4 regions of the Proteus faecis genome follow, and region 2 is predicted to be linked to each of the others. Evidence: predicted binding sites of a transcription regulator. Region 2 holds the regulator's gene; each other region holds the start of a gene.
The links. The regulator Fur, encoded in region 2, represses iron uptake genes when iron is present. The targets are predictions, from matches to a motif close to ATAATAATGAGAACNACTATCAA.
Positions count from the first base shown of each region.

Region 1: a site for Fur is predicted at 3,498-3,520, ahead of exbB (tonB-system energizer ExbB). Genes of this name have one in related genera too.
Region 3: a site for Fur is predicted at 5,295-5,317, ahead of QSH13_RS07840 (siderophore-interacting protein). Genes of this name have one in related genera too.
Region 4: a site for Fur is predicted at 2,171-2,193, ahead of sodA (superoxide dismutase [Mn]). Genes of this name have one in related genera too.

Region 1 covers NZ_JASVWV010000012.1:76,952-85,463, reverse strand. The annotation lists gene hybO (hydrogenase 2 small subunit) at 1-26, opposite strand, end outside; gene exbD (TonB system transport protein ExbD) at 1,909-2,337, opposite strand; gene exbB (tonB-system energizer ExbB) at 2,344-3,348, opposite strand; gene metC (cystathionine beta-lyase) at 3,678-4,868, shown strand; gene QSH13_RS14690 (DedA family protein) at 4,993-5,661, shown strand; gene QSH13_RS14685 (iron-containing alcohol dehydrogenase) at 6,300-7,457, shown strand; gene dkgA (2,5-didehydrogluconate reductase DkgA) at 7,485-8,315, shown strand.
Region 2 covers NZ_JASVWV010000001.1:800,165-808,676, reverse strand. The annotation lists gene glnS (glutamine--tRNA ligase) at 1-1,177, shown strand, start outside; gene chiP (chitoporin ChiP) at 1,812-3,206, shown strand; gene QSH13_RS03790 (DUF817 domain-containing protein) at 3,701-4,540, shown strand; gene fur (ferric iron uptake transcriptional regulator) at 4,626-5,072, opposite strand; gene fldA (flavodoxin FldA) at 5,262-5,789, opposite strand; gene ybfE (LexA regulated protein) at 6,063-6,371, opposite strand; gene ybfF (esterase) at 6,583-7,365, opposite strand; gene seqA (replication initiation negative regulator SeqA) at 7,823-8,374, shown strand; gene pgm (phosphoglucomutase (alpha-D-glucose-1,6-bisphosphate-dependent)) at 8,449-8,512, shown strand, end outside.
Region 3 covers NZ_JASVWV010000004.1:163,362-171,873, forward strand. The annotation lists gene QSH13_RS07815 (aminotransferase-like domain-containing protein) at 1-1,326, opposite strand, end outside; gene QSH13_RS07820 (cytochrome ubiquinol oxidase subunit I) at 1,464-2,798, shown strand; gene cydB (cytochrome d ubiquinol oxidase subunit II) at 2,788-3,795, shown strand; gene QSH13_RS07830 (DUF2474 domain-containing protein) at 3,776-3,937, shown strand; gene QSH13_RS07835 (DUF805 domain-containing protein) at 4,602-4,985, shown strand; gene QSH13_RS07840 (siderophore-interacting protein) at 5,355-6,218, shown strand; gene QSH13_RS07845 (fimbrial biogenesis chaperone) at 6,307-7,014, opposite strand; gene QSH13_RS07850 (fimbrial protein) at 7,027-8,106, opposite strand; gene QSH13_RS07855 (fimbria/pilus outer membrane usher protein) at 8,118-8,512, opposite strand, start outside.
Region 4 covers NZ_JASVWV010000018.1:3,292-11,803, reverse strand. The annotation lists gene trpS (tryptophan--tRNA ligase) at 1-586, shown strand, start outside; gene yiiM (6-hydroxyaminopurine reductase) at 685-1,359, opposite strand; gene sodA (superoxide dismutase [Mn]) at 1,474-2,097, opposite strand; gene acs (acetate--CoA ligase) at 2,470-4,428, shown strand; gene QSH13_RS16550 (DUF485 domain-containing protein) at 4,588-4,899, shown strand; gene QSH13_RS16545 (cation acetate symporter) at 4,896-6,551, shown strand; gene QSH13_RS16540 (phosphoethanolamine transferase) at 6,987-8,512, shown strand, end outside.

The DNA.
Region 1 (8,512 bases), on a different contig from region 2:
GAAAAAACATTATTCCCCAAGGCCATATATCTCTCCTGATATGATGATTTTTAATTGGAATAATTTTAAAACACCGCCTTTTTAACACTCCGACACAATAATGACTTGATCATTATCAAGCGATAATTCATTAAAAAATAAATTATCCCTTTATGTGAGTAAAAACGTTTCAGCAATATAAAGTTTAATGCTTAATTTTTATATATTTCGTCATTTTAAATTTATTAAAATACTATTTAATAATGATAAAGAAAATAGAAATAATTATCATTATCTTAAAAACACAGAGGGAAAGAAAATTTAAACCTTTATTAATCAATAGATTATAAAAAAGACAAAAAACAACCAAATTATAAGACAATATATTTAAAATAATACAAAATTAATAATTCATTATTTCTAATTTCTAATAAAAATTATTAAAAATAAGTTCTAATATATTTTTTAATTATAATGATGAATCTTTTTTTCATATTATCAACCTTTACATTACATCATAAATAATGTTAAAAATTGCATTTCATAAACAAGAAATGATTACATTAATATATTTAACTTTAGCTTATTTTCATTACCAATTTAGCGACTCTTCTTTTGTTATTAATTTTTAATCATCATGATAATGTCTATTTTATAGCCAAATATTAACCTATTTTTCCTATCATTTTTCATATAGTTATAAGTATATTCATTTTTGGAATAAGAAATTCGCTTAGTATAAAATCGTTATAAAATTAAATACATATTGGCATGAGATAACATCAAAAGGATAAGATCATTAATAATTACTAATTAGTACATAATGGTAATCATTTCATTAAGTTATTTTATAACATATCGAATCTATAACGAAATTAACGCAAATAAAATTTAATGTTAAATCCCTGTTGTTTTTATGGATAAAAAAAAGACAATTTATCGATAAATAATCCCCTAATGGGGCCTATTTCTTTTTTTGTAAGAATAGATAAAAGAAGTGATCATAAATCTAAAAGATTGAGAAATATTTTGTTAACTGTTTGTTTTTTTTATCAAGCAAGATTTCGTGGATAATGAGCGATAAATTGAGGATCAGTATCCAAATGATACACAACAAACACACTCAGAAGCGCTCATCTTAGAAACCACAGTAACAGCCTATATAACAGACAAAATAAAAAAGCCATAACACCGAAATGTTATGGCTTCTAAATTTATTAAAATAATAAAATGCTATGTGTAGTTCTCTGCCTTTCACGTTTTATTTTACTCACTGCTTATCAAAAATAAGTAGCGGTTTGAATAAGTAAATAAAATCTACTTACCAGAAATTGGAATGACTGAAAACAACGGTCTACCTGGTGCAATAAAAAATAAGTATCCAAATGTGGATAACTTAGATAATAAATAAATTAGGCGTTATAACACGTTACAGGATATTTCAATTTGTAACGTGAGTGCATTATATCCAATAAGATTTTTTGCGCAAGTGTTTTTACACTTAAATCAAATTCAAATAAAGACATTATAAATCACAAGGTTATAGATAAATTTAACTTTAAGAAGTCGATATCAACAAATCTAAAAATGAAAAAAAATGAAGAGTTAATGAATATTAATGTTAGAAGGGTTCAAACAATGACATCTACTTAGCATTAATTGATTCAGCTCGTCATCACTCAATAAACTTAATTAATTATTTATTCTGTAACTTAATCTATCCATTATTAATATTATTTAATACTAAAGCTAAATTTTATTCTAACTCAATTTTATTAATAACATCGACAACTATTAAAAATGGTAAAAATATAAACTCTATATCGTCTATACAATAAAAAAGCACTTTATTCATCATTTCACAACGACAAATAAAGTGCTTTTAAAATAGCGTAAAAATACTTAGATAAATAGCTTATTTGCTAAATATTAACCACCTGTAGAGACGGTTTCCATTCCCACTAGCCCAACTTTGAGATAACCCGCTTTTCTTAGCGAATCCATTGCAGCCATTAACGTTTCATAATCAACCGTTTTATCCGCTTGGAAAAAGATTGTTGTCTCTTTGTTTGCTTGTGTCATGGTATCTAACACATTCGCTATCGTTTCATGTGTGACCATCTCTTCACCAATGAAAATCTGTTTATCCGACTTAATTGTTAAATAAACAGGCTTTTCAGGGCGTGGCTGTGGTTTAGCACTTGAAGCGGGTAAATTTACTTTTATATCAACAGTAGCTAACGGTGCTGCCACCATAAAGATAATGAGTAGAACCAACATGACATCAATAAAAGGCGTCACATTGATATCATGTAATTCATTATCATCACCTGAATCATCACCAAGACGCATTGCCATAATTCATTACCTTGCTTTGCTGTTTTCGATATCTAAATCACGGCTGACTAATGTCACTACACCCGTTGCGATATCACCAATTTCACCACGATAACCCGCGATCATACGAGCAAAAATGTTATAAATAATAACCGCAGGAATAGCTGCAATCAGACCAATCGCTGTTGCTAATAACGCTTCTGCAATGCCGGGCGCAACAACAGCAAGATTTGTCGTTTGAGAGTGTGCAATACCAATAAAGCTATTCATAATCCCCCAAACCGTACCAAAAAGGCCGATAAAAGGAGAGATTGCACCGATTGTAGCTAAATAACCATTACCGCGACCTAACTCACGGATAATTGCTGCAACGCGACGTTCCATACGCATTTCAACACGTTCTTTAATGCCTGATGCCACTTTACTTTCTTGAGAGTAAGTACGCTCTAATTCCGCATCATTAAAGAAATCAGCGGTTGCACTCTTATGACCAAATTTTTTGCTAATCGCTAATGCATCATTGAGTGATTTAGCTTCAACTAATTGAGCCGTCTCATTTCTTAAGCGACGACGCAGTGAGATCAGGTAGCTTCCTTTCGCGAAAAATAGAGCCCAAGTGACAATAGAGGCTAACAGTAAGCCAATCATGACACTCTTAACGACTAAATCTGCATTACGATACATACCCATGACGGACAAATCTTCTGCAAATCCGCCACCAGCAACCATTTCAGGCTGTACTTCTGATGGTGTGTTTTCTGTCGCTGAAGGTGCATTCTCTGAATTCTCAGCCGTTATTACAGCTGTATTTTCACCTTCAGGCTTAGCGCTTGCAGTATTTTCTGCTTTCACTTCATTACCTGTTGTTGAGGCTGTAGTGGCAGTTGTCTGTGTAGTCGTTATCGGTGTAGAAGCTGTTGAAGAAACGGCAGCAGTTGTTGGCTGTTCAGTTGGTGTGGCAGGAGTCGTATCCGCAAAAGCAGAGCCTGTCAGACCGATTGCCAATAGAATAGAAGCTGTCAAATTACGCATCAGTTGGCCTTTTACTCTCTTTTTTATCTATTTATTTATTCAGTAATGACATTTTTACGTCATTACTTACCCAAAATCGTTTACTTACAATCATCCTGTTTGCCATCAGGAAAGAGAAAACGCTCAAATGATATCAAACATGAAGCATTTTGATAGTAATTATCATTACTATTTGGCGATTTTTTTTCCATTCGTCCATTTTTAAGACAAATTATCGTTCTTTCACGTAACGTGAAATTTTATCAACTATCCAGCAACTCTTTTGTACTTATCCAAAAAATGAATTAACTTGAGGTAAACACACCATCAATTAAAAGAAGGTATTAAGGATGACGCTAAAACAACAAGAAACCTCACTCCTCCTTTCTGGTCGAGCTAAAAAATATTCTCAAGGCGCAGTAAATCCAATTATACAACGAACATCATCCGTTATTTTTGATTCCGTTGCGCAAAAACGAGATGCAACAAAAAAACGCGCTGAAGGCGCACTTTTTTATGGTCGTAGAGGCACAACCACACACTTTGCTTTGCAAGAAGCACTCACTGAATTAGAACAAGGTGCAGGATGCGCATTATTTCCTTCTGGTGCTGCAGCAATCACGCAATCAATACTCGCGTTTATTGAACAAGGTGACCATATTCTTGTAACGGGTTCGGCTTACGATCCCACACAAAATTTTTGTGATCAGATCTTACGTAAATTCTCAGTCACAACGACTTATTTTGATCCTTTAATCGGCAATGCGATCAGCCAATTACTACGTCCTGAAACAAAAATCGTTTTTCTTGAATCGCCAGGATCAATCACGATGGAAATTCAAGACCTGCAAGGAATAGTCAATTCAGTTCGCCAATATAACCCTGAAATCATTATTATGATTGATAATACTTGGGCGGCGGGAATATTACTTAAACCATTAATGCTTGGTGTTGATATTTCTATTCAATCAGCAACAAAATACATTATTGGTCACTCTGATGGTATGTTAGGTTTTGCCGTTGCTAATAAACGTTGTTGGGCACAATTACGTGAAAATGCCTATTTATTAGGACAATGTGTCGATCCTGATACTGCGTATATGACAGCTAGAGGCCTAAGAACATTACCCGTAAGAATGAAACAGCATGAACAGAGTGCATTAGAAGTCGCTCGTTGGCTAAAACAACACGCTTTAGTCGATAGTGTTTATCACCCAGCCTTATCTTCTTGTCTAGGTCATGAATATTTTCAACGTGATTTTTCAGGTAGCAACGGGCTATTCTCTTTTAGTTTAAAGAAAATCCTAACTGCTGAAGAATTTGCTCTTTTTTTAGATAATTTCTCATTATTTAAAATGGCATTTTCATGGGGTGGATTCGAATCCTTAATTTTAGGTTATCAACCTAATGATATTAAAGCTATGCGCCAGTATGAAACACAACCGGAATTTACAGGCACATTATTCCGTGTTCATATTGGATTAGAAAATGTAGACGATCTAATTGCAGATCTCGAATACGCATTTTTACGTATTTCTTAATAAAGAATGAATTTTTTATTAAAAAAAATCTATCCCTGTGGCTCCACAGGGATTAAATCAAACTGTTATCTTTATTTTGCGTTAGAATAGCGAACATAAAGTCTTTTTTAATGCGAGTTCGCTAATGGAAACATTAAAAGAGATAATTCACGCATTAATGCAACATGATTATATGGTGCTGGCTAATCCTAATGTGTTGTGGGTTATCTATATTGTTCTTTTTGTTATTATTATGCTGGAAAATGGGGTATTACCCGCAGCATTTTTACCCGGAGATACACTACTTATTCTATGTGGTGCACTTATTGCGAAAGATGTTTTACATTTCTTTCCAACCATCATTGTATTAGGTACTGCTGCTAGTTTTGGAAGTTGGTTAGGCTTTTTACAAGGCCGATGGCTCAGTGACACAAAAGTAGTTAAACGCTGGATGGCACAATTACCTGAGCAATATCACCATAAAGCGAATGATCTTTTCCATCGTCAAGGCTTATATGCTTTATTAATTGGTCGTTTTATTGGTTTTGTACGAACATTATTACCCACTTTGGCGGGATTATCTGAATTACAACAACGCCGCTTTCAAATATTTAACTGGTTAAGTGGCTTTTTATGGGTAGGCATTATTGTTTCACTGGGCTATGTATTGAATTTAATTCCTTTTATTCAAAAGCATGAAACATTAGTGATGAATATTCTGATGACATTGCCAGTATTATTGTTAAGCGCAGGTTTAATTGGCTCTGTCGTAATGTACATTCGCCATCGTAAAAATAGCACTAGCAATAAATAATTTAAAAAACACCATTATTTTAATCATTATAATGGTGTTTTTAATCATCTAACACTGGCAACGTTCTGTTGTTCATTATCTTATCTCTTATTTATTAATATCTTAGTAAAAATCCGTTTATATTTATCACTATCCTCTTCTTGTCTTAATCTGTTTATCGTTAAAGCTTAATCGCTTTTGATGCGAGAAACATAGGAATATAGTTATCAACCCAAAAACGTGTATAAGAAGCGAAGTCTTCAATAAAATCTTGCAATAAAAACAATGGGATTATAAAAGCGCACCTATTCGCTACCCACTCATTTTTAACGGGATTTGACGTTAAATGGACTTCCTCAAGGCTTTTTAGCCGCGATAATATCGTCATCATTAACAGGTTTCGACCACTGATTTTCCATTGCTGCTTGTTTATCCCAGTGTCCTTGGTTTAATGTTAAATAATGACTTTCCATATCACTCCTTATAAATTAATAACAATATGAACCGTTATGGTCATAAGAAAAGCCATTCCATTCTCATTTCCATAACCTTATAGTTATATTGATGTCATGTTATTTTATCTAGATACAGTAAAACACTTTTTCCTGATGATTTGTCATAACTGTATATTCAGAACAATGAATTAAGGTGGATACCAAATGCAAAACTTTACTTATTACTCCCCCACTCGCCTTCATTTTGGTCAAGGGCAAATAGAAAAACTACGTTCTGAAATCGGAAAAAATGAAAGAATTCTATTTACTTATGGTGGGGGCAGTATTAAACGCAATGGTGTTTTAGAACAAATCTATACTGCACTGCCAGGCTACCAAATACATGAGTTTGGCGGTATTGAGCCGAATCCTTCCTATGAAACACTAATGAAAGCAGTTTCTTACGCCAGATATCACGGTATCACACATTTATTAGCCGTCGGTGGCGGTTCCGTTATTGATGGTACTAAATTTATTGCAGCCGCTATCCCTTATAAAGGCGAACCATGGGAAATTGTAACAAGTCGCGGTAAAGTCATTGAAAAAGCGATACCTTTAAGTTGTGTATTAACACTTCCGGCAACAGGCACTGAAACCAACAGTTTTTCTGTTATCAGCAGAAAACAGACAATGGATAAACAGAGCTTTGCCAGTCCTCATATTTATCCTCATTGTGCTATTTTAGATCCAACAACCACTTATTCTTTACCACCAAGACAAACAGCCAACGGTGTTGTTGATGCTTTTATTCATATCTTAGAGCAATATCTCACTTATCCAGTGAATGCTCGTGTACAAGATGAGTATGCCGAAGGCCTTTTACGTATTTTGATTGATCAAGGGCCAAAAGCACTGACATCACCTACAGACTATGATATCCGTGCTAATATAATGTGGACGGCATCACAAGCGCTAAATGGTATTCTTGGTGTGGGTGTTCCTCAAGATTGGGCTACACATGCATTAGGTCACGAACTCACGGCTTTACACGGACTCGATCATGCGCAAACCCTCGCTATTGTTTTACCTGCATTATTAAATGAAAAACGCCAAGCTAAATACGGCAAGTTAATTCAATATGCACAAAAAGTTTGGGACATAAACCAAGGTTCTGACGCGTTTAAAATTGAAACTGCAATTAATGAAACTCGAAAATTCTTTGAATTAATGGGACTTAGAACTCGACTGGCTGATTTCAAAATCAGTGAAGAAGATATTCCCGCATTAGTGCGAAAATTGGAAGAACATGGACAAATTGCACTGGGTGAGCATCAAGATATCACATTAGAAGTCAGTCAACGTATTTATACAGCGGCACTCTAAGTACTTTATGCGACTCTGGAGGTAGAAATGGATAAACCTAAACTGATCAAATTATCTGATGGAAATACCATCCCACAACTTGGTCTTGGTGTGTGGAAAGCAGATAATCATCAAGTTGTTAAAGCTATTCATCATGCACTTGATACAGGCTATCGTCTTTTCGATACAGCAGCGATTTATCACAATGAAGAAGGTGTAGGTAAAGCGTTAAAACAGCTCACCGTTCCTCGTGATGAACTGTTTATCACAACGAAATTATGGAATAACGATCAGTCTCATGCCCGTGGTGCTTTATTAGAAAGTCTCCAGCGTTTACAACTTGATTATGTCGATCTCTATTTAATGCATTGGCCAGCACCTTCTCGAGAGCTTTATGTCGAAGCTTGGAAACAAATGATTATTCTGCAAAAAGAAGGATTAGTAAAAAGCATTGGTGTCTGTAATTTTAAAGAAGAACATCTGGAACGCATCATTACAGAAACAGGTGTAACTCCTGTTATTAATCAGATTGAAATTCATCCATTAATGCAACAAGCACCATTAAGAGCCTGGAACACTACTCATAATATTGTGACGGAATCTTGGAGCCCATTAGCACAAGGTGGTGAAGGTGTCTTTGATCAGCCCATTATTCAAAAACTGGCTGAAAAATACCATAAAACCCCAGCGCAAATTGTTTTGCGCTGGCATTTAGACAGCGGGCTTGTGGTTATTCCAAAATCAGTTACACCTTCTCGTATTGAAGAAAACTTCCATATTTTTGATTTTAAATTAGAAAAAGAAGAAGTCGCTGAAATTACCGTTCTTGAACAGAAAAAACGTTTAGGCCCTGATCCTGACCTCTTTGTCGATATCTAATTTTTATTCCTTAATTAAAAAGCCAATAGAATAGATTTTCTATTGGCTCTTCTATAACAAAATATTCCGTCCTCTTTTCGCTTTCCATTTTTATTTTCTGGTCTCAATTTTTTATATATCTATAAATTAATTAATTGACGTTCACTTTCTGATATCTAATACATCTATAAATACGAGAATCTCATCATTATTTGTTA
Region 2 (8,512 bases):
TGGTTTTGAAGAAGGTAAAGCCTGTTTACGTGCAAAAATTGATATGGCATCACCGTTTATTGTTATGCGTGATCCTGTGCTTTATCGTATTAAATTTGCTGAACATCACCAAACTGGAAATAAATGGTGCATTTATCCTATGTATGATTTTACCCACTGTATCTCTGATGCACTGGAAAATATCACGCATTCTTTATGTACTTTAGAGTTCCAAGATAACCGTCGTTTATATGATTGGGTATTGGATAATATCACTATCCCTTGTCATCCTCGTCAATATGAATTCTCACGTCTTAATCTTGAATACACAGTGATGTCAAAACGTAAGCTGAATCAGCTTGTGACAGAAAACATTGTCAATGGTTGGGATGATCCTCGTATGCCAACGATTTCAGGCTTACGTCGTCGTGGTTATACTGCAGAATCTATTCGTGAGTTTTGTCTACGTATTGGTGTAACGAAACAAGAAAACAACGTCGAAATGGCAGCGTTGGAATCTTGTATTCGTGATGATTTAAACGAAAATGCACCACGTGCAATGGCGGTTATCGATCCCGTTCGTTTAGTGATTGAAAATATGCCTGAAGGTGAAGAAATTCTTGTTGCACCAAATCACCCGAATAAACCAGAAATGGGAACGCGTGAAGTACCATTTAGCCGTGAGATCTATATTGATCGCGCTGACTTCAAAGAAGAAGCAAACCGTCAATATAAACGTTTGGTGCTAGGTAAAGAAGTGCGTTTACGTAATGCTTATGTTATTAAAGCAGAACGTGTTGAAAAAGATGAGCAAGGTGAAATTACGACTATTTACTGTACCTATGATGCAGAGACTTTAAATAAAGATCCTGCTGATGGACGTAAAGTAAAAGGCGTTATTCACTGGGTAAGTATTCCACATGCTGTTCCTGCTGAAATTCGTCTTTATGATCGTCTATTTAGCGTACCAAACCCAGCAGCAGAAGATGATTTCTTATCAACAATCAACCCTGAATCATTAGTTATTCGCGAAGGTTTTGTTGAACGTAGCTTAAAAGATGCAGCTATTGAAAAAGCGTATCAATTTGAGCGTGAAGGCTACTTCTGTGTTGATAAGCTTTCAACGGCAGATAAACTTGTGTTTAACCGCACCGTAGGCTTACGCGACACTTGGGCGAAGATTTCTCAGCAAGGTTAATCTAACGCACTTTAAGTCACATTAGTATTTTAATGAAAAATGCTCGGTAATTATTTATCGAGCATTTTTTTAGTTGTTTTACACCTTGGTTTGTATGATTTTTCATCTATTGATATAAAATATTTACTACTCTTAATTTGATTGATTGGTCATTTTCTCTTTTTTCGGTGATAAATTTTCATTTATTTCAGTTGAAATAATTTATTCACTATCACTTTATTCTTTTGTTTTTTCATACCATCACGCTAAATAAAACTGTAATAATAAAAGTGTGATACGAGCCATATATTTCACATCGTTAAAAAAGATTATTTATAAATACTGCTTATTATTCCTTTCTGTCAAAACGAAATTTTATATCATTTAATGATTTTTTTATAAAATAGAGTTAAATCAATCAATTATGAAATTTTCAAATCACTCTTTATAAAAGTAAAAAAATGAAACGATTATTGTGTTATGTGCCCTTTGTCATATTTTGATAAAAATTCTTTTTTTTAGGTTGATAATTCGCGTCGCGAAAAATATGCTGTTTCTAACCTAATTTAGGTTTTTTCCCCACTTGGGGTTTTATATTTGGAAATAGGCATTGTGCTTATTTCTTTTTTAGTCAAAGTCAAAGAGGAACAATGCTATGGTTATGCAACATGCTAAACCAGGCAGGGTGGCACTTGCCGTTATGGGCGCATTGCTTGTAACTGCACTACCTGCAAAAATGTCTCATGCTGAAGGGTTTATTGATGACTCAACCTTAACGGGTGGTCTTTTTTATTGGCAACGTGATCGTGATAGAAAAGAGTTAACACCAAATAGCCCCGATTACGGCAAATACAAAGCTAACTTACACCATTCTACATTCAACGCTAATTTAGATTTCTCATCTGGTTACCTCGGTGATTTTATCGGTATTGATTTAGCTGCTTTTGGTGCGGCTGAATTGAATAACAGTGGCCCTGCGGCACCTAATGAAATCGGTTTTAGTGACGCTAAAAGTCGCTGGGATGAAAAATGGACTGGCGATCGCAGTGGCTTAAGTGTTTATAAAGCGGCTGCAAAATTCAAATTAGGCAATTTCTGGGCTCAAGGGGGATATATTCAACCTAAAGGTCAAACGTTATTGCGTCCACATTGGAGCTTCTTACCGGGAACTTACCGCGGTGCAGAAGCGGGTGCTGTTTTCGATTTCGATAAAAGCGGTGAATTATCTTTCTCATATATGTGGACAGATGAATATAAAGCGCCATGGTATCGGAATATGTACAACTTCCGCAAAGCGGATCTAGAAACCAATATCAGCTATCTTCACTCTTTCGGCGCCAAATATGATTTTAAAAATAGCCTAGTACTAGAAGCGGCATTTGGTCAGGCCGATGGTTATATTGATCAGTATTTTGGCAAAGTTTCTTATGATTTCCCAATTGCTGATAATGCATTAAGAACGTCTTACCAATTCTACGGTGCTAAAGATAAAGTGACCGGCGGTGGCGTTAATGACGTTTATGATGGGCTGGCATGGTTACAAGCACTGACTTTTGGTTATACCTATAATGTATTTGACTTCAAAGTAGAAGGAACATGGGTTAAAGCTGAAGGTAATCAAGGTTATTTCTTACAACGTATGACGCCGGGTTGGGCAACATCAAATGGTCGCCTTGATATCTGGTGGGATGGTCGTTCAGACTTTAACGCTAATGGAGAAAAAGCACTTTATGCTGGCGTTATGTATGATCTGAAAAACTGGGATCTATCCGGTTGGGCTGTAGGTACCTCTTATATTTACGCATGGGATGCTAAGCCAAGTGGTAAAGCCATTTATGACCAAGGTCAGCGTATTAGAGAAAGTGCATGGAATGCGGATATTATGTATACGGTTCAAGAAGGTCGCGCTAAAGGCACTCTCTTTAAGCTTCACTATACCCGTTATGATAATCACTCTGATATTCCAAGTTATGACGGTGGTTTTAGTAATATTTTCCAAGATGAAAAAGACGTTAAGTTTAACGTGATAATGCCATTCACTATTTTCTAATATCGACATAAGGATAAAGTGTATTAATTGCACTTTATCCTAAATAAAACTAAAAAGAATTAAATACGATTACGATAAATAAAATAAGTCGTAAAAAGGTAGGGGTGCGTTAATTAAGAAGTAGAAACAAAAGAGTTGAAGTAAAAGTAGTAAACAGTTGTTTTAAAATAGTGGTATGCAGTTGTAGTAAAAGTAATGAAGTAAAGTCGTCATGTCATATCGTCTGAGATAAATGTAAGTGGGTTATGTTTATCTCTTGCGCTTCAGTTATTTCGCAGAATTTGCGTAAGGTATTTACCCTAAGTAAAGGCAGTCAGAGTGGGTATCGTAGTGGGGGGTAAATACCTTTATTTTTTCATTCCTTTCTTTTTCGTCCTTTTCATCCTTGTACGTTTTTTTATTCTATGGCAAATTTCTTGCCGTTCATTTTATCTCACCTTATTTATTATTTTGCATTAAAAGCTGTTTGATAATGCAAGTTTCCAGGAAGAAGCATGTTAAAACGATTGGATGATTTTTTATTAGAACCACCATTGAAACCTTTTAAAGGTATAAAACGATTTATTATTGAATTTCTTTTTTTTGGTGTGAAAGAGGCGCGGTCTTGTTTATTTGCGGGATTTTTCTTTTTTATTTTATTTGCAACACCAAGTAACGGTATTTTTGGCATACCTCGTTATGATGTACTTCTTATTCTCGCTATCGCTTTTCAATTATGGATGGTGTGGGGAAAGTTGGAAACATGGGATGAATTAAAAGCGATTTGTTTTTTCCACATTGTTGGTTTTGTGATGGAGCTATTTAAAACATCAGCGGCAATTGGTTCATGGAAATACCCTGATTTTGCTTACACAAAATTGTGGGAAGTCCCTTTGTTTACAGGATTTATGTATTCTGCGGTAGGAAGTTATTTAATTCAAGCATGGCGTTTTTTTAAACTTCGTATAGATAATTACCCACCTTATTGGCTGGCAACATTTGTTGCTCTTGCTATTTATATTAATTTCTTTTCTCATCACTTTATTGGTGATTATCGATGGTACTTAACTGCCTTTATTTTAGGTCTTTACGCTCGTAGTGTGGTTTATTTTACGCCTTATGATACAGAGCGAAAGATGCCCTTATTACTTGCTTTTGTTCTAATAGGTTTCTTTATTTGGCTTGCTGAGAATTTCGGTACATTTTTTGGTGTTTGGCAATACCCTAACCAAATTGGTGCTTGGTCTGCAGTACATGCAGGCAAATGGGGCTCTTGGTCACTATTGGTTATTGTTACATTTACGATTGTGGTGCATTTAAAACATGTCAAACACAGTATTAGTGTGATGAAGTAACGATATTTATATTACCTAATTTTGAATAATAAAAAAGGAACTGTTCACAGTTCCTTTTTTTTACTGAGAGATTATCCAGAATGAATTATTTCTCATCATGTGCATGGCTATCTTCTTTGCAATTACCTTCAGCGCAGTGGCCATATAAATAAAGGCTATGATTGGAAAGTTTGATACCATGACGTTCAGCGATGTTTCTTTGGCGTAATTCAATTGCATCGTCTGTAAACTCGATAACTTTACCACAATCAAGACAAATTAGATGGTCATGATGGTGTTGTTGAGTTAATTCAAATACTGATTTACCACCTTCAAAATTATGTCGGGTAACAATACCAGCATCATCAAATTGGTTTAAGACGCGATACACTGTAGCCAGACCAATCTCTTCACCGATATCGATGAGTTTTTTGTAGAGATCTTCAGCACTGACATGATGGCACTCAGGATCCTGGAGCACTTCCAAGATCTTTAAGCGAGGAAGTGTAACTTTTAACCCAGCATTTTTTAACGCTTTATTATTGTCGGTCATGCGGATTTAATCCTGTTGCTAATGGTGAATTTAATTTTTGTGCTCACAAATAGGTTTTATTCATTAATACTCGGGTGAATAAATAACCTCATTGATTATAGGCATGATATTTAAAAATAAACACCCCACCTATCACACTATCTTAGCACACCATTGAATAATTATCATTCTCAATATTGAGAATTTATTTTACCCCAGAATTTCGTCTAGGCTCATTTCTTCTTTGATTTGAGCAACCCAAGCGTCAACACGCTCTTCGGTTAATTCTGGTTGACGATCTTCATCAATTGCAAGACCGATAAAATGATTATCATCAGCAAGCCCTTTAGAGGCTTCGAAATGATAACCTTCAGTTGGCCAATGTCCTACGATAATTGCACCACGAGGCTCAATAATATCGCGGATAGTACCCATTGCATCACAGAAATATTCTGCGTAATCCTCTTGGTCACCACAACCAAATAGTGCAACAAGCTTGCCATTGAAATCAATATCTTCTAGTGTTGGGAAAAAGTCATCCCAATCACATTGTGCTTCACCATAATACCAAGTAGGAATACCTAGTAACAGAATATCGAACGCTTCGATGTCTTCTTGACTAGATTTTGCAATATCATGAACTTCGGCATTATCAGCGCCCAGTCTTTCTTGAAGCATTTTGGCAATATTTTCTGTGTTGCCAGTATCACTGCCGAAGAATATTCCTATGATTGCCATAAAGTGAGATAACCTCTTTTATTCTAAATTCGTTATATTTCAAATTGTAGCGTTATTGACTACGTCTATTCTCACTAGTTACATACTTTTTGTATGTTTCTAGTGACTCATTCACTTGTCACCTAGCTACACTTCAAAATATTTAGAGTATATTTGTCTGTGTTTGAACAATTACTAGTGAAAGATAAGCATTGTGTTTTCATCATAGAAAACTAAAAATGTATTTTGACGAAAATAGCAGGCTAATTCTGTCGAATTTGTGTGGTTTATCTGCTAGCTATTCTTGTTTTGATGCATTTTTAAGGCGTGATTTTGCGCCAATTGCTCTAGTAATATTTCTTCAATAAGTTCACTACGACTGACGTTTCTTTCTGTCGCTAACTCATTGAGAGCATTCACTGCATCTTCATTTAATTTTAACTCAACTCGACGTAATCCATTAACTCTATCACGTCTTAATTGATTGCGTTTATTAATTCTAAGCTGTTCATCCCGAGAAAGCGGGTTTGTTTTAGGTCGCCCAGGTCTGCGTTCATCTGCGAACAAATCCAGTGTGGTGCGATCAGTTTGTTCTTTTGCCATAAATTTTGCTGTGAAAGGGCGTATACCAATGACTAAATTGCGAAACGCCCAATAATACCCCACATAGTGATGTCTCGCCACTGCTTCCTGAATTTAACCTATTGTGATTTGGTCTTTTTATCAACAGACACAAATTTTAAGCACAATAATTATACACTCTATTAAATTCTCATTTTTCAGTGACGTTATTTTAAACAGTAAAGTCTATTAATTAAGCTTTTTCTAAAAAACGACGAATGGCCTTAATAACGGTATCTGGTTTTTCTGAATGAACCCAATGCCCTGTGTTTGCGACAACAAAGGCAGTCGCGAGAGGAAATTGGCGAGCTATATTTTCACGATACTCATCTAAAATATAAGGTGATAAACCGCCACGAATAAATAATACAGGATGATGCCAAGCCGGCACCTCTTGCCAGCCAATAATGTCTGAATAAGCATTTTTTATTGCAGGTAAATTAAATAGCCATTTACCATTTTTGAATGATTTGAGTAAAAATTGGATCACACCTTCCTCTTCAATAAAAGGGCGCATGATTTCCACAGCATCTTGACGGCGTGTGACTTGAGCTTCCGTTACGGCTTCAAGCGCAGCAAAAATTTTGTCATGACGGCGAACGTTATAAGCAACAGGGGACATATCAATCACAACAATATTTGCGATACGTTCGGGAGCTAACGCTGTCATCGCCATCGCAATTTTGCCTCCCATTGAATGCCCAATAATAATGGCTTTTGAGATAGTTAAGCTATCAAGTAATGCGAGCACATCTTGTGCCATATCTTGATAATTCATACTGTTGCTATGAGGAGAATGTCCATGGTTACGCACATCAATTTGTATTACGGTATTATCTTGACGAAGTGCGCGACCTAAAACACCTAAATTATTGAGATCACCAAAGAGACCATGAATTAAAACGATAGGTAAATTAGATGCAGGTGTAGTTTCAGGTTGGTGTAATTGATAATTTAATAATGTATTGAGTTTCATATTAATGACCAAAATGATTGCGATTTTCTTCTATGATGACATGCACAAGATGCTAAGCCAACTTATCGCGATAAGATGAAAGAGTAATGAAGCTTAGAAATAATTGATAAGATAAATTTATAAAAAACTATAAAAATAATGTTTTGTAGATATATATTCTAAAGTTATTTAAAAAGTTGAAGTATTGACATTGCTCAAAAATAAATAATTAGGATTTTATATTATTTGGGAATTGGTGGTGTGATATGTTTGAGTTTAAAACTGACTTTTTGCGAATAAGTTCAAAGAATAGAAGATGATACCAAGATAAACAATAGGATAAATGCCGAGCTTAGCCTTTAAAACGGTAGGATCTCGAATAGATCTTCTTTAAGTTATTGAAATTTTACCTATTTTGTTTTTAAAGATTATATCTTATAATCCTAATTACTTTTTTTGAAAACAGTACTGGGTAGCAATGAAAAAGATAGAAATTGATGACGAACTTTACCGCTATATTGCTAGCGAAACTAGGCATATCGGTGAAAGCGCTTCAGATATTTTAAGGCGTCTACTGAAGCTCGATGCCAAACAGCCCGTACAACCAGTCGTTGTCACTGAGTCAGTACAAGCACCTGTTATAAAACAGGAAGCTGAACCTAAATCGATTACACCAGCAAAAAATCCGATCCGTGAAATGCGAGAACTGCTGCTATCTGACAGTTACGCAGAAAAAACAAAATCAGTTGATCGTTTTTTACAGATCCTTTCTACGTTATATAGCCTAGATAGCGCTACTTTTACTCAATCTGCTGAAACAGTACATGGACGAACACGTATCTATTTTGCTGGTGATGAACAAACATTACTCGATAGTGGACGTCATACAAAACCGCGCCATATTTCAGGTACGCCGTTTTGGGTTATCACTAACTCGAACACAGAGCGTAAAAGAACAATGGTACAAAGCATCATGCAGGATATGCAATTCCCTGCAAATGAGATTGATAAGGTGTGTGGAACTATCTAACCACTATTGTTAATTGATGCATTGCAAAGGCTTTTGTTTAAAGCGTGATTGTGATGTCTAATAGGAGAAGATTCGTGGCAATTCATCCAAGAGCAGGGCAGCATACTCGTCAAAGTGATCTTATTAATGTGGCGCAAT
Region 3 (8,512 bases), on a different contig from region 2:
AAATGCATGATCAAATTGGGAGCTAGTGGAAAACATTGAACCTGGAGCAATACTGACTCCTCTTTCTAATGCAAAGTGATAGAGTTTATTCGCATCAAATGTTGATTCAAACTCTAACCAAAGAAAGTATCCTCCTGATGGAATATTCACTTTTACATCTTCTGGTAAATATGTTTGTATTGCCTGTAACATGCGATAACGTCTTTGTTCTAATAATAATCTTAATCGGCGAAGATGCGTATCATAACCACCTTGTGACAAATAATCGGCAATAGCTTGTTGTGTTGGCATACTCGCAGATACTGTACTCATCATTTGCAACTGCTGTATTTTTGTTGCGTGTTTTCCAGCAGCAACCCAACCCACACGAAATCCCGGCGCAAGACATTTAGAAAAAGAAGCGCAATGTAAAACGCTATTTGTTTTATCAAAACCTTTTACTGGCATAGGTGCTTTCTGGCTGTTATAGAGTTCACCATAAACATCATCTTCGATTAGCGTTATCTGTTTCTTCGTTAATATGTCCACCAGCCTTATTTTATTTTCATCAGGCATTGTTCCACCTAACGGATTTTGACAATGGCTCATCAACCAACAGGCTTTAATTTCGTATTGCTCAACCACTTTTTCGAGTTCATCTAAACAAATTCCTGTTACTGGATCTGTTCTAATGGCAATCGCTTTTAATCGTAAACGCTCTATTGCTTGTAATGCACCATAAAATGCAGGTGATTCAATCACAACCCAATCACCCGGTTCAGTAACAGCTTGCAAGCTAAAACTTAGTGATTCCATTGCACCAGCCGTAATGACAATTTCATCTGGAGAGACATGAATGCCTTGTAATGCATAGCGTTGTGCAATGTTACGGCGTAACTTTTCATTTCCCGGAGGTAGATTAATCACTGAACTTTGGGGCGCTAAATGTCTTGCAGCAGAAGCTAACGCCCTACTTAATTTAGGCTGAATAAATAAGCTGGGATCGGGGAAAGCGGAACCAAAAGGAATAATAGCAGGATCTTTACACGCTTGAAGTACATTGAAAATAGAGGTGCTTATTTCAACATTTTCACTCATATGTAACCCTTTGCTAGCTGTCACTTGACCAAAGCGGTTGTTACGATGTGCAACGTAATAACCTGATTGTGGTCGCGCAGCTATCCATCCTTGGCTTTCTAATAGCTGATACGATTGTAAAACCGTCATTAAACTTAAACCTGACTGTTTCACCGTATCCCGCAATGAAGGTAAACGGTCGCCAGATTGCCAAATATTATCTTCAATTTGTTGGCGTATTTGCGCTGCAAGCTGTTCATATCGAGTCATATAAAACTGTTTACCTCAAAACTGTTATAGTCATTTTTAAACTTATTGTCACTATTATAGCTTACTGTCATATGGTCTACTAATCCACACGATTTACCTGCAATTTACATTTTTATATCAATAAAACGAGGTTTTTTATGCTTGGATTAAGTGCCTTTGATTTGGCGCGTATCCAGTTTGCGTTCACCGTTTCTTTCCATATTATCTTCCCCGCAATTACTATCGGACTGGCTAGTTTTTTAGCTGTATTGGAAGGTTTATGGTTAAAAACGCGCAATAAGGATTATTTAGCGCTATTTCATTTTTGGTCAAAAATATTCGCAGTTAACTTTGCGATGGGCGTTGTATCTGGTTTAGTCATGGCCTATCAATTTGGAACCAACTGGAGTTTTTTCTCTGATTTTGCGGGCTCAATTACAGGCCCTCTACTCACTTATGAAGTGCTTACCGCTTTCTTTTTAGAAGCCGGTTTCTTAGGTGTGATGTTGTTTGGCTGGAATAAAGTTGGTGAAAAACTTCATTTTTTTGCAACCTGTATGGTGGCATTAGGTACATTAATGTCTACGTTTTGGATCTTGGCTTCAAATAGCTGGATGCAAACACCACAAGGATTTGAAATTATAAATAACCAAGTTGTTCCAATAGATTGGATAGCTGTTATTTTCAATCCATCGTTCCCTTATCGCCTTGCTCATATGGGGGTCGCAGCTTTCCTTGCTTCCGCCTTCTTTATTGCTGCATCTGCCTCATGGCATCTACTCAAAGGCCATAAAACATCAGCCATGAAAAAGATGCTTTCAATGTCTTTATGGATGATTTTAATTTTAGCGCCTATTCAAGCTCTCATTGGCGATGTCCATGGGTTAAATACGTTAAAACATCAACCCGCGAAAATAGCCGCGATTGAAGGTCATTGGGAAAATAAACGAGGAGAAGCAACACCATTAATTCTCTTTGGTATACCTGATATGGATGCCGAAGAAACAAAATATAAGATAGAAATTCCTTATCTTGGTAGCATGATCTTAACTCATAGCTTAGACAAACAAGTTCCAGCATTAAAAGAGTTTCCTAAAGAAGATCGACCTAACTCACTTATCATTTTCTGGTCTTTCCGCATTATGGTTGGCCTTGGCATATTAATGATTTTCATCGGTGTTTGGGGAACTTGGCTACGATATAAAAAGAAACTTTATGAATCTAAAACTTTCTTACGCTTAACGTTTTTAATGGCGCCTTCAGGACTTATCGCTATTCTTGCCGGTTGGTTTACAACAGAAGTAGGACGTCAACCTTGGGTTGTTTATGGCATACAACGGACAAGAGATGCCGTATCTGCACATGGTGAAATGCATATGAGTATAAGCTTGCTGATCTTCTTGGTCGTTTATAGCTCTGTATTCGGTATTGGATATGCCTATATGTTAAAACTGATCCGCAAAGGTACACCGGAGGTTCATCATGGGAATTGATTTACCAGTTATTTGGTTCATCATTATCGTATTTAGTACGCTAATGTATATCGTGATGGATGGTTTCGATCTTGGCATCGGTATGCTTTATCCATTTATTAAAAGTGACCAAGATCGTGACTTAATGATGAATACCGTTGCCCCTGTATGGGATGGTAACGAAACATGGTTAGTTCTAGGCGGTGCAGCTTTATTTGGCGCCTTCCCATTAGCTTATGCAGTTATTCTTGATGCTTTATCAATGCCTTTAACATTAATGCTTGTTGCACTAATTTTCCGTGGTGTCGCTTTTGAATTTCGTTTTAAAGCTGACAACAATCATAAAGGGTTTTGGGATAAATCATTTATCTTTGGCTCTATCTTAGCCACCTTTATGCAAGGTGTTGTTGTTGGTAGCGTTGTTCAAGGTTTACCGGTTATTAACCGCGCCTTTGCGGGTAGCTATTTTGATTGGTTATCTCCTTTTCCACTCTTTTGTGGGTTTGGGCTAATTATTGCCTATTCATTATTAGGATGTGGCTGGCTGATTATGAAAACTGAAGGCCATCTACAACAAAATCTATATAAGGTTGCTTCCTCTCTTACTCTCATGATGCTTGCCGTTATTGCAACCGTCAGTGTATGGACACCATTAGCACAACCTTCAATTGCAGAACGTTGGTTCACATTACCAAACCTGTTCTTCTTTTTACCCGTTCCTGTTTTAGTGTTGTACAGTACTTGGTTAATTTTGCGTTCAGTGAAAAAACAAGGACATTACCTGCCTTTTTTTGGTGCGCTAGCTTTAATTTTCTTGGGTTTTTCCGGGTTAGGGATAAGCATTTGGCCTAACATTATTCCACCTGCAATTAGTTTTGTAGACGCATCGGCTCCACCAGAAAGCCAAGGATTTATGCTAGTTGGTGCACTGTTTATCATTCCTATTATTCTCGTTTACACATTCTGGAGTTATTACGTTTTCAGAGGAAAAACAAATTATGAAGAAGGTTATCACTGATCCACAAATACAAAGTAAACCCTCATTATTAAAAAAATGGGGATGGTTAATTACTATTTGGTTTTGTAGTGTTTTAGCCTTATTCGCTGTTTCTTCCTTCTTTCGGTTTTTAATGACGTTAGCCGGAATGAAAGTCAAGTAAAGGTAAAGTATATACAGCAAGATAATTAACACCGAATACGATAAACTATAAAATAAAAGTAAAGAAAGGGCTGGAGTTATCTTCAGCCCTTTTATCTTTATTTAAGATAGTGAACGACTCTTTAATGTCATTAAAACTTAACCTATTCTTATTAAATACTCTTTTAGTAACTAATTTTATATAAATTGCTTTGTTATAAACATAAAACACAAAAGCAAATATTTTTATTTATCCATAATTAACTAAATTTAAATCAAACTCCTTGATAAAATCACTTTAAATACATCATTTTTGATTAATAATAAGAGATAAAATCTTTTTTATGTGTTTATTTCGATAAATAAAGATATAAACAATCCTGTAAAAAACTATCTCCTCTAGAAATAAGCTGGAATGAATGTTGAATTAAGTTTCCAAAGTAATTATGATATCGCCGCCTAGCAGGTTCATATCTGTATTATTTTATAAAGACACACCAAATGTGTCATTTAGATATGCCATATGATTAATTCAAGAATTAAATCCACTCCCTATTAAAAAGGATGGATAATGGATGATGTCTGTTCAAAATACATATTTTGATAATTTAGATTTATCTTAATTGCTAAGAAAGATCACTTACACTAGGCTTACTCATTGTTGCTACTAAATTAAGGATGAAATCATGAATTGGTATTTGGAAGTCATTAAAAATAATTATGCTAACTTTTCAGGACGTGCTCGCAGAAAAGAATATTGGATGTTTACTCTAGTAAATACCATTATTATTACCATCCTATATGCTATTGTGATTTCATCAATAGACATGAATACGGGTGAAATGAGTGGATTAGGTTCAATTGTTGGTATCATTTTAGGTATTTACTCTTTAGCTATTATTATCCCTAGCCTTGCAGTGACTATTCGTCGCTTCCACGACCAAGATAAATCAGGTTGGATGTTCTTACTTGCATTTATTCCTGCTGTTGGTGGATTAATTGTTTTCGTCTTTATGTGCCTTGAAGGTACTAAAGGTGACAACAGATTCGGCCCAGATCCTAAAGCTTAATCTATTACTGAATGAATATGACAATACAGTGAGTGTAACTAGATCAAGTATACTCACTGTATTAATTGATTTTCCTACCATTATTACGACTATCTGAAAACATCCTTGCTTTAAAGAAAATAACACCAGCCCATCTAATCCCACATTGTATTTTCGTATTTTTATTGATCTCTGACTTTTTTTAACTAAAGCCCCAACGTTACCCAATCATACTTATCATATTGATTATTATGTTTTTATTTTTAATTTGAACCTAATCACACTATATAAATAAAAAATACACATTCCTTTACTAAATAGACATTAGTGTTGATAATGACTATCATTATTAATTGAAAATGATAATATCTACGTCAATAAAAAAATTAAATGAGTCAGGTAAAAAAAGTGAGTAACCCAAAAATATCTCAAGAAAAAAATATTTATAAACCCGCTCCTCCTCGCCTAGTTCAAGTAAAGCGTATTACTGATGTTACACCAGGAATGCGTTGTATCACCTTTACGAGTGATGATTTAGATACTTATCCCGCAGATACTGCGGGGGCACATTTAAAAATATTCCTACCTTTAGAAGGCCAAGTTAAACCAACAGTGCCAGGCTTTTCTGAGAAAGGCCCTACATGGCCTGAAGGTGAACCAAGATCGATTGTACGTACTTACAGTGTTCGTGCTATTCGACCCGAACAAAAAGAGTTAGATATTGAATTTGCAATACATGACGATGCTGGCCCTGCTATTCATTTTGCACTAAATGCTAAGCAAGGAGACTATATTGGGATCACTAATCCGGGGGGACCTGATCCTTTATTAGCACCAGCGTCACATTACTATATGGCAGCTGATCCAAGTTCTTTACCTGCTTTAATGGCTTTGATAGAAACCATGCAACCTAATGTTCAAGGGAAAGTCATTATACGAGTAGAGGACGAAGCGCATCGCCAAGAAATTAAACGTCCTAATGGCTTAGAGATAATCTGGTTAATCGGTTCTGTTGAAGAACAAACTCAAAACTTGATTAATGAATTTACGTCGTGGAAATTACCAACTGAAGATGTGGCATTTTGGATTGCTGGTGAAGACAAAATCATTCGTGCATTAAGACGCCATATTCGCCGTGATAACGGTTTCGATCGTAGCTTAATTTATGCTATTCCCTATTGGCGTTTTGGTTATGACGAAGAAGGCTATCACGCTGAACGTCACCATGTGATGGATAACGAAGACGTAAGCTAAGTGATAAATTAAAGACTAAGCGTTGGCTGTACGGGCTGCATATTAACTCCTTCAGTAATATGCAGCCTTTTTTATTATAAAAATATAACTAATGTATATTCTTCTTATCTTGCTGATAATTTCCATCATCATCTATATAGATAACTGTAATAACTTGGTTAGTATCAATTCGCCCTTTATATTCGACTTCCTGTTTTGAGAAAGGTGCTATCATGGTGGTCTGAATTAAAGATTGCTCTATATTCTCTTGTGTATACATTTTTGAAATCGTAAAAAAATAAGCTGAAGGATTATTAATCTCTAAATTCTGCTGTTTCTTTATAATCTCAATCTGTTTAAAAATAGTGCTACTCGTTAATTCGAGTTGTTTAGGGCGATAGAAAAGCTTAATGCGAGTTTGTAATGCTAATTGTAACGTATTTGCATTTTCGCTACTGTCAGGTTTAGGTGGAATATCAAGCACATTAAGATAAAAAATAGATTCTCTATCTTGAGGCAATTTATTTTCTAATTGTTGTATTTTTAATTGTACTCCCCCATTAGCTGAAACTTTCATTATAGGAGGAATTACAATAAAAGGTGCTGTTGTCGTCTCAGGCGTTGATGAAATATCACCATCATCTATCCAAGATTGAACTAATGTTGGCTGTTCACTGTGATTAAAAATTTGCAATGATAGTGTTGATTTGTCCATGGGAAAAATTAGACGTGTACGCTCAAGTACCACACTTGCCTTTGCTATGGATGTTATAAGCATAAATAATAAAATAAAACTAACATTTATTATTTTTTTCATTAGATACACTCTTTAGTCATAAGACATCACTAATGTGGCAGTACTTGTTATTTTCCCTTGAGTAACTGAATTAATACTATAAGGATAATAATAAGCCCCCATATTTATCGAAAATGCAGAGGATAAGTTGTTACCTTGATTAACACTGAAAATACTGGTCGCACTGCCTTGAGAATTAATATTGTCAGAAAAAATAACGGGGCTATTGATATTATCGCTTTTTACTACACGCAATCCGATCCCCCCAGCACCTTGCGCTGTTGTATTAGTTAATATAGTTTTGTCTGTCGCCAATAAACTTTGGCTTGATAAAAACATCTTAATATTTCTAGACGCTTTTGAACCACTTAAAAAGTCTTGGCACGTAAAATTTAATGTAAAAGGCGTGTATCCTGCTTTATCTACCGTTTTTGCATCTTTTACACTGATTAATGGCAATGAAACAACTAAACCCGCATTAGAAAAATTACAGGTTGTCATGACAGGATTATAAGTAATTAGCATTGGTTGTAAAAAAATATCATTTTGATCAACTGGCCATTGCCACGTTAATAAGAATTGCACAAGTTTAATAACAATATTAAGTAACCACTGAACTAATCCAACATTCGATGCATCTGACGCTAAAATAACAGGATTAACAATAGCTGTACTTCCACTCACCTCTTTATAATTGGTCGAGGGTTTACTACTCAATAGCGTAAATTTTAAGGTGAAATTAGTATCTAAATCTGATGCAGGGTGTGTTCCCGCTGAAATATTCGTTACATTATCTTTTTCTAATGCTGTTAATGTAATAGAGACAAACTGTTTCCCACCATTAAAACCAATTGTTCCCGTTCGACCATCATTAAAAGGTGAGGCAATACCCACAGTATTAGGAAATAATACTCCTCTTGCATTACATTTAAAGGTACCCGGAAATATTGTTCTACTCGTTTTTGTTACAGTTGTTGAAGTTGCATTTAAATCTGTAGATAAATCAAAGTTAATATTGGGTGCCGTAATAGTTTCCTCAGGTTTACAATTAGCAATTGCCTGTTGGCTTATCGCACCTAATAAAATTATAAATATAAAAGCTGGTGATTTCATAGCGCTTTCCTTTATCGACAAATATTACTATTTTTATCCATCGTATTTATTAAATGCTCCACAACACATTCCATCTTTTCAGCTTTATTTAATTTTATAAAGAGTGAAGAAGGTAACTCATCACTTTTTAAATAAAGCACACTTGATTGTCCGACATAACCAATACTCTCTTTTTTACTATTTAAAACTTCTGTACCGAAAGGTAAACTTTCATTATTTTCTAAAGATGCTTTAATAATAAATGTCTTACGTTTATCCGTTGTTAATGTGAGGTAATTAACTGCGCCTAAATACGGAGCAACCTGAGTTGTATTTCCAACGAGCTCGGCATTTGAAGGCATTTCTGTATTTGTTAAAGTATAATTATTTGTACGATAAGGGATACTATTAGGCACTAATACTATCC
Region 4 (8,512 bases), on a different contig from region 2:
AACAAACCAAGTTCCTGTTGGTATCGACCAGAAACAACATCTTGAATTAAGCCGTGATATTGCCCAGCGCTTTAACGCTATATATGGCGATATATTCACCGTACCCGATCCTTTTATTCCAAAAGGCGGTGCTCGTGTGATGGCATTACAAGATCCGACTAAAAAAATGTCTAAGTCTGATGATAACCGTAATAACGTTATCGCATTGCTTGAAGATCCTAAATCAGCAGCTAAAAAGATCAAACGTGCAATGACAGACTCAGAAGAGCCACCTCGTGTTATTTACGATCTTGAAAACAAAGCGGGTGTATCTAATTTACTCGATATCTTAGCGGGTGTTACAGGCAAAACTATTCCTGAATTAGAAGCTGAATTTGAAGGCAAAATGTATGGCCATCTAAAAGGTGCTGTTGCTGATGCGGTATCTGAAATGCTAACTAACATTCAAGAACGTTTTAACACATTCCGTAATGATGAAGTATTACTTAATAAAATTATGAAAGAAGGTGCTGATAAAGCCAAAGCTCGCGCTCAAGCAACCTTAGACAAGGTTTATGACGCAATCGGATTTATTGCACATCCATAATCTTTTGTTAATACCTAGAAAAACACCTCACCTATTTTTGAACTGACCCCAGTTTATTTTTAGGAAGGTGTTTTTTTAGTAAAGAGCAAATTAACTATTTATTCCTTAAACAACCGTCGATTAAAACTCTCAATAGTTTGATTTTGCAGCCTCAACTGCATAGTCTTACTCCAACTTGCAGATAATCCTGCGGCACTTAATAACCGATGATAAAGCTCTTCATCAAATGGCATATGAAAAGCTATCGAAATCGCTTCTTTAACAGAGACATCACTGTTTCTTGAAACTAAAACAAGAGGATGATGGCTCCCCGTTTCTCCCACACTCACAACCCGATATAACCAACCACAATAACCACTATCTTGCATAATTTGCGAAAAGTTACTGACATCTGTCACTGTGTTAAGTTTGTAGCAAGGAGAGCGAGGTTGAGTAACTTGAATTAATGCGGTTCCCCATTGATAAATATCACCAATAAAAACATTTTCTTCTGTCATGCCTGTTGTTGAGATATTTTCACCAAATGCAGGAGCATGAAAAAAATCCGTCAATTGCGGAAATTGCTCAGCCCAATAAAAATAATGTTCTTTAGGATAATGACAAAGTGCGCGATCAGGGCCACCGTGAAAACTCTTTTCTGCTTGCTCATCACCTTCTAATCCCAGTGATGTCAATTTGATATGACCATCCACCAGCCTTTTGGTGATCGCACTGGTAAATCCATTAGATGTTGTTGTGATATTACCGATAAAAACACTAGGAAAATAACGCATAGCTCTCTACCTAAACAGAAAAGAATAACTCATAGTAAAGAGAGTGTTCAAAAGAAACAATGCCGACAGATGTCGGCATTGAAAATATAAAAAGAAAGGAAGCTATTTACTCAATTATGCTTTACTCTGAAAACGTTTTTGCGCTTCATCCCAGTTAACAACCGACCAAAACGCTTTAATATAATCAGGGCGACGATTTTGATATTTCAAGTAGTAAGCATGTTCCCACACATCTAACCCTATAATTGGGTAACCAGATGCGCCAGCTAACTCTTCACCCATTAATGGGCTATCTTGGTTTGCTGTAGAAACTACCGCAAGTTTGCCATCATCTTTTAATACCAACCAAGCCCAACCAGAACCGAAACGGCTAGCTGCTGCTTTTTCAAATAACTCTTTAAAGGCATCAACGCTACCAAAATCGCGTTCAATCGCATCTTTTAGAGAACCTTGTAATTGAGTACCTAGCTTCAGCCCTTTCCAGAATAATGAATGATTAGAGTGACCACCTGCGTTATTACGTAAAAAGGTACGTTGATCAGCAGGTACTTTATGAAGATTTTTAACTAATTCATCAATTTCTAAACCAGCAAGCTCAGGTAATTTTTCTAATGCTGTGTTGGTATTATTCACATAAGTTTGATGATGCTTAGTATGGTGAATTTCCATTGTGCGCTCATCAAAATGAGGTTCTAATGCATCATAAGCATAAGGCAGTGCAGGTAATGTATAGCTCATATTAATCTCCAGTGCTGTTTTATCTTCGATCACACCATGTGATTTATCTTTTCATTTCATTATAGTGAAAAAAATGCTAATGAAAATCATTATCATATCCATATTATTTTTGTGGTTTTTTTATCCAGCATGGTTAAATTAATTTTCACAGTATATTATTTTAATTTTAAAGCTTTCTATTAAATGATAATTCTATTAAATAAGAGAATAGTAGATTAATCATTCACCACTAGCTTTCGCACTATTTGAACATTCCATGAAAAGCATTTCCATTAATTCGTGATCTTCTGCGCAAAAAAGAAACAATCTTTATTTACCCTCTTTTGTTAACGACTTTTTGACATAGTATTAACAACAGTGAGGAGAACTATTATGACAAAAATAAACCAACATCATATTCCTGCAAACATTGCAGAACACACCCTGATCAATAAAGAGCAATACCAAAAAGATTATGAATTATCCATCAAAAACCCTGAGGCCTTTTGGGCAGATAAAGGGAAAATCATTGACTGGATAAAACCATATACTGTGGTAAAAAATACATCTTTTGACCCAGGCCATGTACGCATTCGCTGGTTTGAAGATGGTCAGCTAAATATCAGTCAGAACTGTCTTGATCGCCATCTTAAAACACGAGGTGATCAAGTTGCCATTATTTGGGAAGGTGACTCACCTAATGAGTCAAAAAAAATCACTTACCGACAACTTCACCACGATGTTTGCCAATTCGCCAACGTATTAAAAAACTTAGGTATTAAAAAAGGCGATGTTGTGGCGATTTATATGCCTATGGTGCCAGAAGCCGCAGTCGCTATGCTTGCTTGTACTCGTATTGGTGCTATCCATTCTGTTATTTTTGGTGGTTTCTCCCCTGAAGCGGTTGCAGGCCGGATCATAGACTCAAAAGCTAAATTAGTCATTACAGCTGATGAAGGATTACGAGCGGGTCGCGCTATCCCTTTAAAGAAAAATGTTGATGATGCTTTAAATCATGCTGATATCCCTCTTATTAATCATGTAGTGGTATTTCGCCGCACAGGGCATACCGAACAATGGATTGAAGGACGTGATGTTTGGTGGGATGAAATCATCCAAGGTGTCAGTGCAGAATGTGAAGTCGAAGTTATGGATGCAGAAGATCCTCTCTTTATTCTGTATACATCAGGTTCAACAGGCAAACCTAAAGGTGTACTGCACACGACGGGGGGCTATCTCGTTTATGCTTCAATGACCTTTAAATACACCTTTGATTATCATGAAGGCGACATTTATTGGTGTACTGCTGATGTGGGTTGGGTAACAGGCCATAGCTACTTACTGTATGGCCCACTATCAAATGGCGCGACCACGGTTATGTTTGAAGGTGTTCCTAATTACCCATCTGTTAACCGTATGGCTCAAGTTGTTGATAAGCACCAAATCAATATTTTATATACTGCACCTACTGCAATCCGTGCATTAATGGCTGAAGGTGATAAAGCAATTGAAGGGACTCAACGTACTTCTCTGCGCATTCTAGGCTCTGTTGGTGAACCAATTAACCCAGAAGCATGGGAATGGTTCTATCAGAAAATGGGGCGTAGCCAATGTCCTATCGTTGATACATGGTGGCAAACAGAAACCGGTGGTTTCATGATAACGCCATTACCAGGAGCAATGGATCTAAAACCAGGCTCAGCAACACGCCCTTTCTTCGGCGTTCAGCCTGCAATTGTCGATAATATGGGAGAAGTACAGCAAGGGGCTTGTGAAGGTAACTTAGTGATTACTGATTCTTGGCCGGGTCAAGCAAGAACACTTTTTGGTGATCACGAACGTTTTGAACAAACTTACTTCTCAACCTTTAAAGGTATGTATTTCTCTGGTGATGGCGCTCGCCGAGATGAAGATGGCGACTATTGGATAACAGGACGTGTTGATGATGTCTTGAATATTTCAGGTCATCGTTTAGGAACAGCAGAGATTGAATCTGCTCTTGTTGCACATCCTAAAATTGCAGAAGCTGCAGTAGTGGGTATTCCTCACAATATTAAAGGGCAAGCCATTTATGCGTATGTCACTTTAAATCACGGTGAAGAACCAACCCCTGAACTTTATACTGAAGTTCGCAACTGGGTACGTAAAGAAATTGGACCAATAGCTACACCAGATATTCTACATTGGACAGATTCCCTACCCAAAACACGATCAGGGAAAATTATGCGCCGAATCTTGCGTAAAATTGCCTCTGGCGACACAACTAACCTCGGAGATACCTCAACACTCGCTGATCCGGGTGTTGTAGAGAAACTGTTAGAAGAAAAACAGTCTCTATCACTCACCGCTTAATACACAACAAAATAGCTGTCATTTAAAAAACGTAATACGACAAAGCAAAGACATGAAAATGTCTTTGCTAGGCGCTCTTACCTAAAAATCATGAAATGCAGGGGATTGAAGCCTCTAAATCAAGTGATAAACCAAACAATTATATAGAGGAGAACTCTGATGAATGCCAATATTTATCAAGAGATAGAAAACAACCCTCGCTTTAAAGAACTGGTTAATAAACGTAGTCGTTTTTCATGGACACTTTCAATAATTACGCTCGTTATGTATGTCTCGTTTATCTTACTTATTGCATTCTATCCACAGTGGTTAGGTACACCACTGTACGAAGGAAGCTACATTACACGAGGCATTCCTATTGGTATTGGCTTAATTATTGCCTCATTTCTATTAACAGGTATTTACGTAATCAAAGCTAATACTGAATTTGACAAACTTACCGCTGAAGTTATTGAAGAGGTAGAAAAATGAGAAAGTTATTTTATACAATAAGCTTATTTTTCCTTTCTTCAACGGTGGCTTATGCTGCTGAAATAACAGAAGGAGGTGAGAAACAACCGATGAATATTCAGGCCATTATAATGTTCCTAATATTCGTAGGATTAACACTTTACATTACTTATTGGGCTTCTAAACGTACTCGCTCTCGTGCTGATTACTACACTGCTGGAGGAAAAATTACTGGCTTTCAAAATGGGATGGCAATTGCTGGTGACTTTATGTCTGCCGCATCCTTTTTAGGGATCTCCGCACTGGTTTATACTTCGGGTTATGATGGACTTATCTATTCAATTGGATTTCTGATTGGTTGGCCTATTATTCTTTTTATCATTGCTGAACGCTTGCGTAATTTAGGGCGTTATACCTTTGCAGATGTTGTCTCGTATCGCTTAAGCCCTAAACCTGTAAGAACACTCTCCGCGATTGGATCACTGGTTGTCGTTGCCCTTTATCTAATAGCACAAATGGTCGGTGCCGGAAAATTAATCGAACTCCTTTTCGGTTTAAACTACCATATTGCTGTTGTGCTCGTTGGTATTCTAATGGTGCTATATGTTTTATTTGGAGGCATGTTAGCCACCACTTGGGTTCAAATCATTAAAGCTATTTTATTACTTGCAGGTGCAAGCTTTATGGCTGTTATGGTTATGAAAGCTGCCGATTTCAATTTCAATACCTTATTTAAAGAAGCCGTTAGTGTTCACTCAAAAGGGTTCTCTATCATGAGCCCAGGTGGCTTGGTTTCTGATCCTATATCTGCTCTCTCTTTAGGTCTTGCTTTAATGTTTGGTACAGCGGGACTTCCTCATATCATCATGCGCTTCTTTACTGTTAGCGATGCAAAAGAAGCCCGTAAGAGTGTTTTCTATGCAACAGGTTTTATCGGTTATTTCTATATTCTTACTTTTATTATTGGTTTCGGCGCTATCTTACTCGTTAGCCCTAATCCTATGTTCAAAGATGCCGCTGGTGCTTTGATTGGCGGAACCAATATGGCGGCCGTTCACTTAGCAGATGCTGTTGGCGGTAATTTCTTCTTAGGCTTTATTTCAGCTGTTGCCTTCGCCACTATTTTAGCCGTTGTTGCGGGACTAACTTTAGCGGGCGCATCTGCGGTATCGCATGATCTCTACGCTAATGTAATTAAAAATGGTCATGCAGATGAAAGACAAGAGCTAAAAGTATCCAAAATTACTGTAGTTATCTTGGGTATCGTCGCTATCGGTTTAGGTATTTTATTTGAAAAGCAAAATATTGCCTTTATGGTAGGGCTAGCATTCTCAATTGCAGCAAGCTGTAACTTCCCAATCATATTGTTATCTATGTATTGGAAAGGGCTTACAACACGAGGAGCCGTGGCAGGAGGATGGTCTGGTTTATTAGTAGCTGTCACATTGATGATATTAGGGCCAACCATTTGGGTAAGTATTTTAGGTCATGAAAAACCAATCTACCCTTATGAATATCCAGCATTATTCTCAATCATTATTGCTTTTATTATCTCATGGCTTTTCTCTATTACAGATAAATCATCTTTAGGTGAGCAAGAAAAAGCAAAATTCCAAGCACAGTTTATACGTTCTCAAATTGGCTTGGGTATTGAGCAAGGTAAACAGCACTAACAGCCAGAAATAATGTAACCTTTCTTAATAAAAAGAGCCTCAAAGTGAATTCCAACTTTGGGGCTCTTCAATTCCAATCGTTTTTATCAATTATCATAAAAACCGTGCTCTTATTTCTATCATTTACTTATTTATAATATTTTTAAGCTTTAACTACATATCTATACGATTATTTATATAACTTATTATCATCTACTCTAGCAGTATAAAAAGAAAAATAAATTAATTTAAAATCAATTAATTATAAATAAAAAAGTAAACATAATTTATTTATAATATAACTTATTAATAAAGCCCAAAAGCCCAAAATAACCAGAAAGATGCATAATAATATCAATTTCAGACACACTTCAGACAAACAAGGCTTGTATTGTCAAAACGTAAATGATTAACTTTTTATTGTATATAAAAAGAGATGGTATTTTTAAATAGATTATGTCTTGGTTAACTCATTACGCACTTTTATTTTTCTTATCTATGGCACCTGCAACATTGGGTGGTTCAACGCTGTATATAGAACAAAAAATCTATATTGTTCTTATTGGCTGGCTACTTATGCTGATATGTAGTGGTATTTATCGCTACGTTTTTGGAAAAATAATAACCGTTGTTATTAGTGCGCTATGGTCTTTAAATCTTTCTATTTCTCTATTTTTCTATCGTGAACATGATATTGCCTTTTCATCATCCATTGCTGAAACTTTTATTAATACTAACAGTAGCGAAACTGTCGGTATGCTCTCTTATAATAAGTACTATGTCTTATTTTATATATGTGCTTTTGCCGTTTACTATTTTTTCATCCATAAAGCGGCTCAAGTCTCTGATCTAAAAACGACAAAAAAAAGTGTGACCGCTTTTGTTATATTAATCGCCATTATTCCATTTTATAAAAGCTTAGCATTAAGAAACGACAACAATAGTAAATTACTTGCAGAATATACTCTTCTGAATACACCTTTTTATAATGCAGCAGCACTTGTCCGAACCCTCCATGAAAATCGCAAAATTAGAAGAATTCCTTCTCAAAAAGTTGAGTTCCAATATAATAAAAATAGTGATAATACAGAAATTTACATCCTAATTATTGGAGAATCTGTTCGCAGAGATCATCTTGGAATTTATGGCTATCAGCACGATACAACACCTAATCTAATGAAAGAAAAGAGTCATCTTATTTTATTCAATCAAGTTTATTCTCCAGCACCAGTGACCATTCTTTCTGTACCCATTTCGCTCTCAAATATAGGATTAGAACAGTTACAAGATAAAAATCATTATGCTGATAATATTGTTTCTCTTGCCAATCATGCTGGATTTAAAACATATTGGCTAAGTAACCAAGGTGAAGGTAATCAAAAAACCAGTGTTATTTCTGTCATTGCTAATATGGCCCAAAATAAAAAGTGGAATGAATTTATCGGTTATGATGAAGAGCTACTTCCTTATTTAGATAGCGCGCTTAATGAATCATCTGCACAGAAAAAATTAATCATCTTACATACATATGGTAGCCATGAGCCGGCCTGTAATCGATTTCCAAATCAGTATCTAAAGAAATTCACACAAGAAGATGATGATAATTGTTATGACAGCTCTATCGCTTATACAGATAAATTAATTAATGACATCATTGAAAAAGTTAAAGATAAACCTGCTTCTATTCTCTACTTTTCCGATCATGCTTTACAGCGTCTCGATAAAAATAGAGAGGTTCGTTATCATCATGGCGTAAATACACCACGTAAAGAAGCTTACGATATCCCGTTGTTTATTTGGTATAGCCCCTCAACCGTAAAACCAATCATTAGTAATGCGGTGTTAAACAAACCTTACTCAACAGCAAATAATTATTGGTTATTAAGTAGTTGGCTTGGTATAGAACATCATTCACCGAATAAATGCTATTCACCCTTAGCAGATTGTTATCAGCCAAGATCACCCATCATGGTCATTGATGG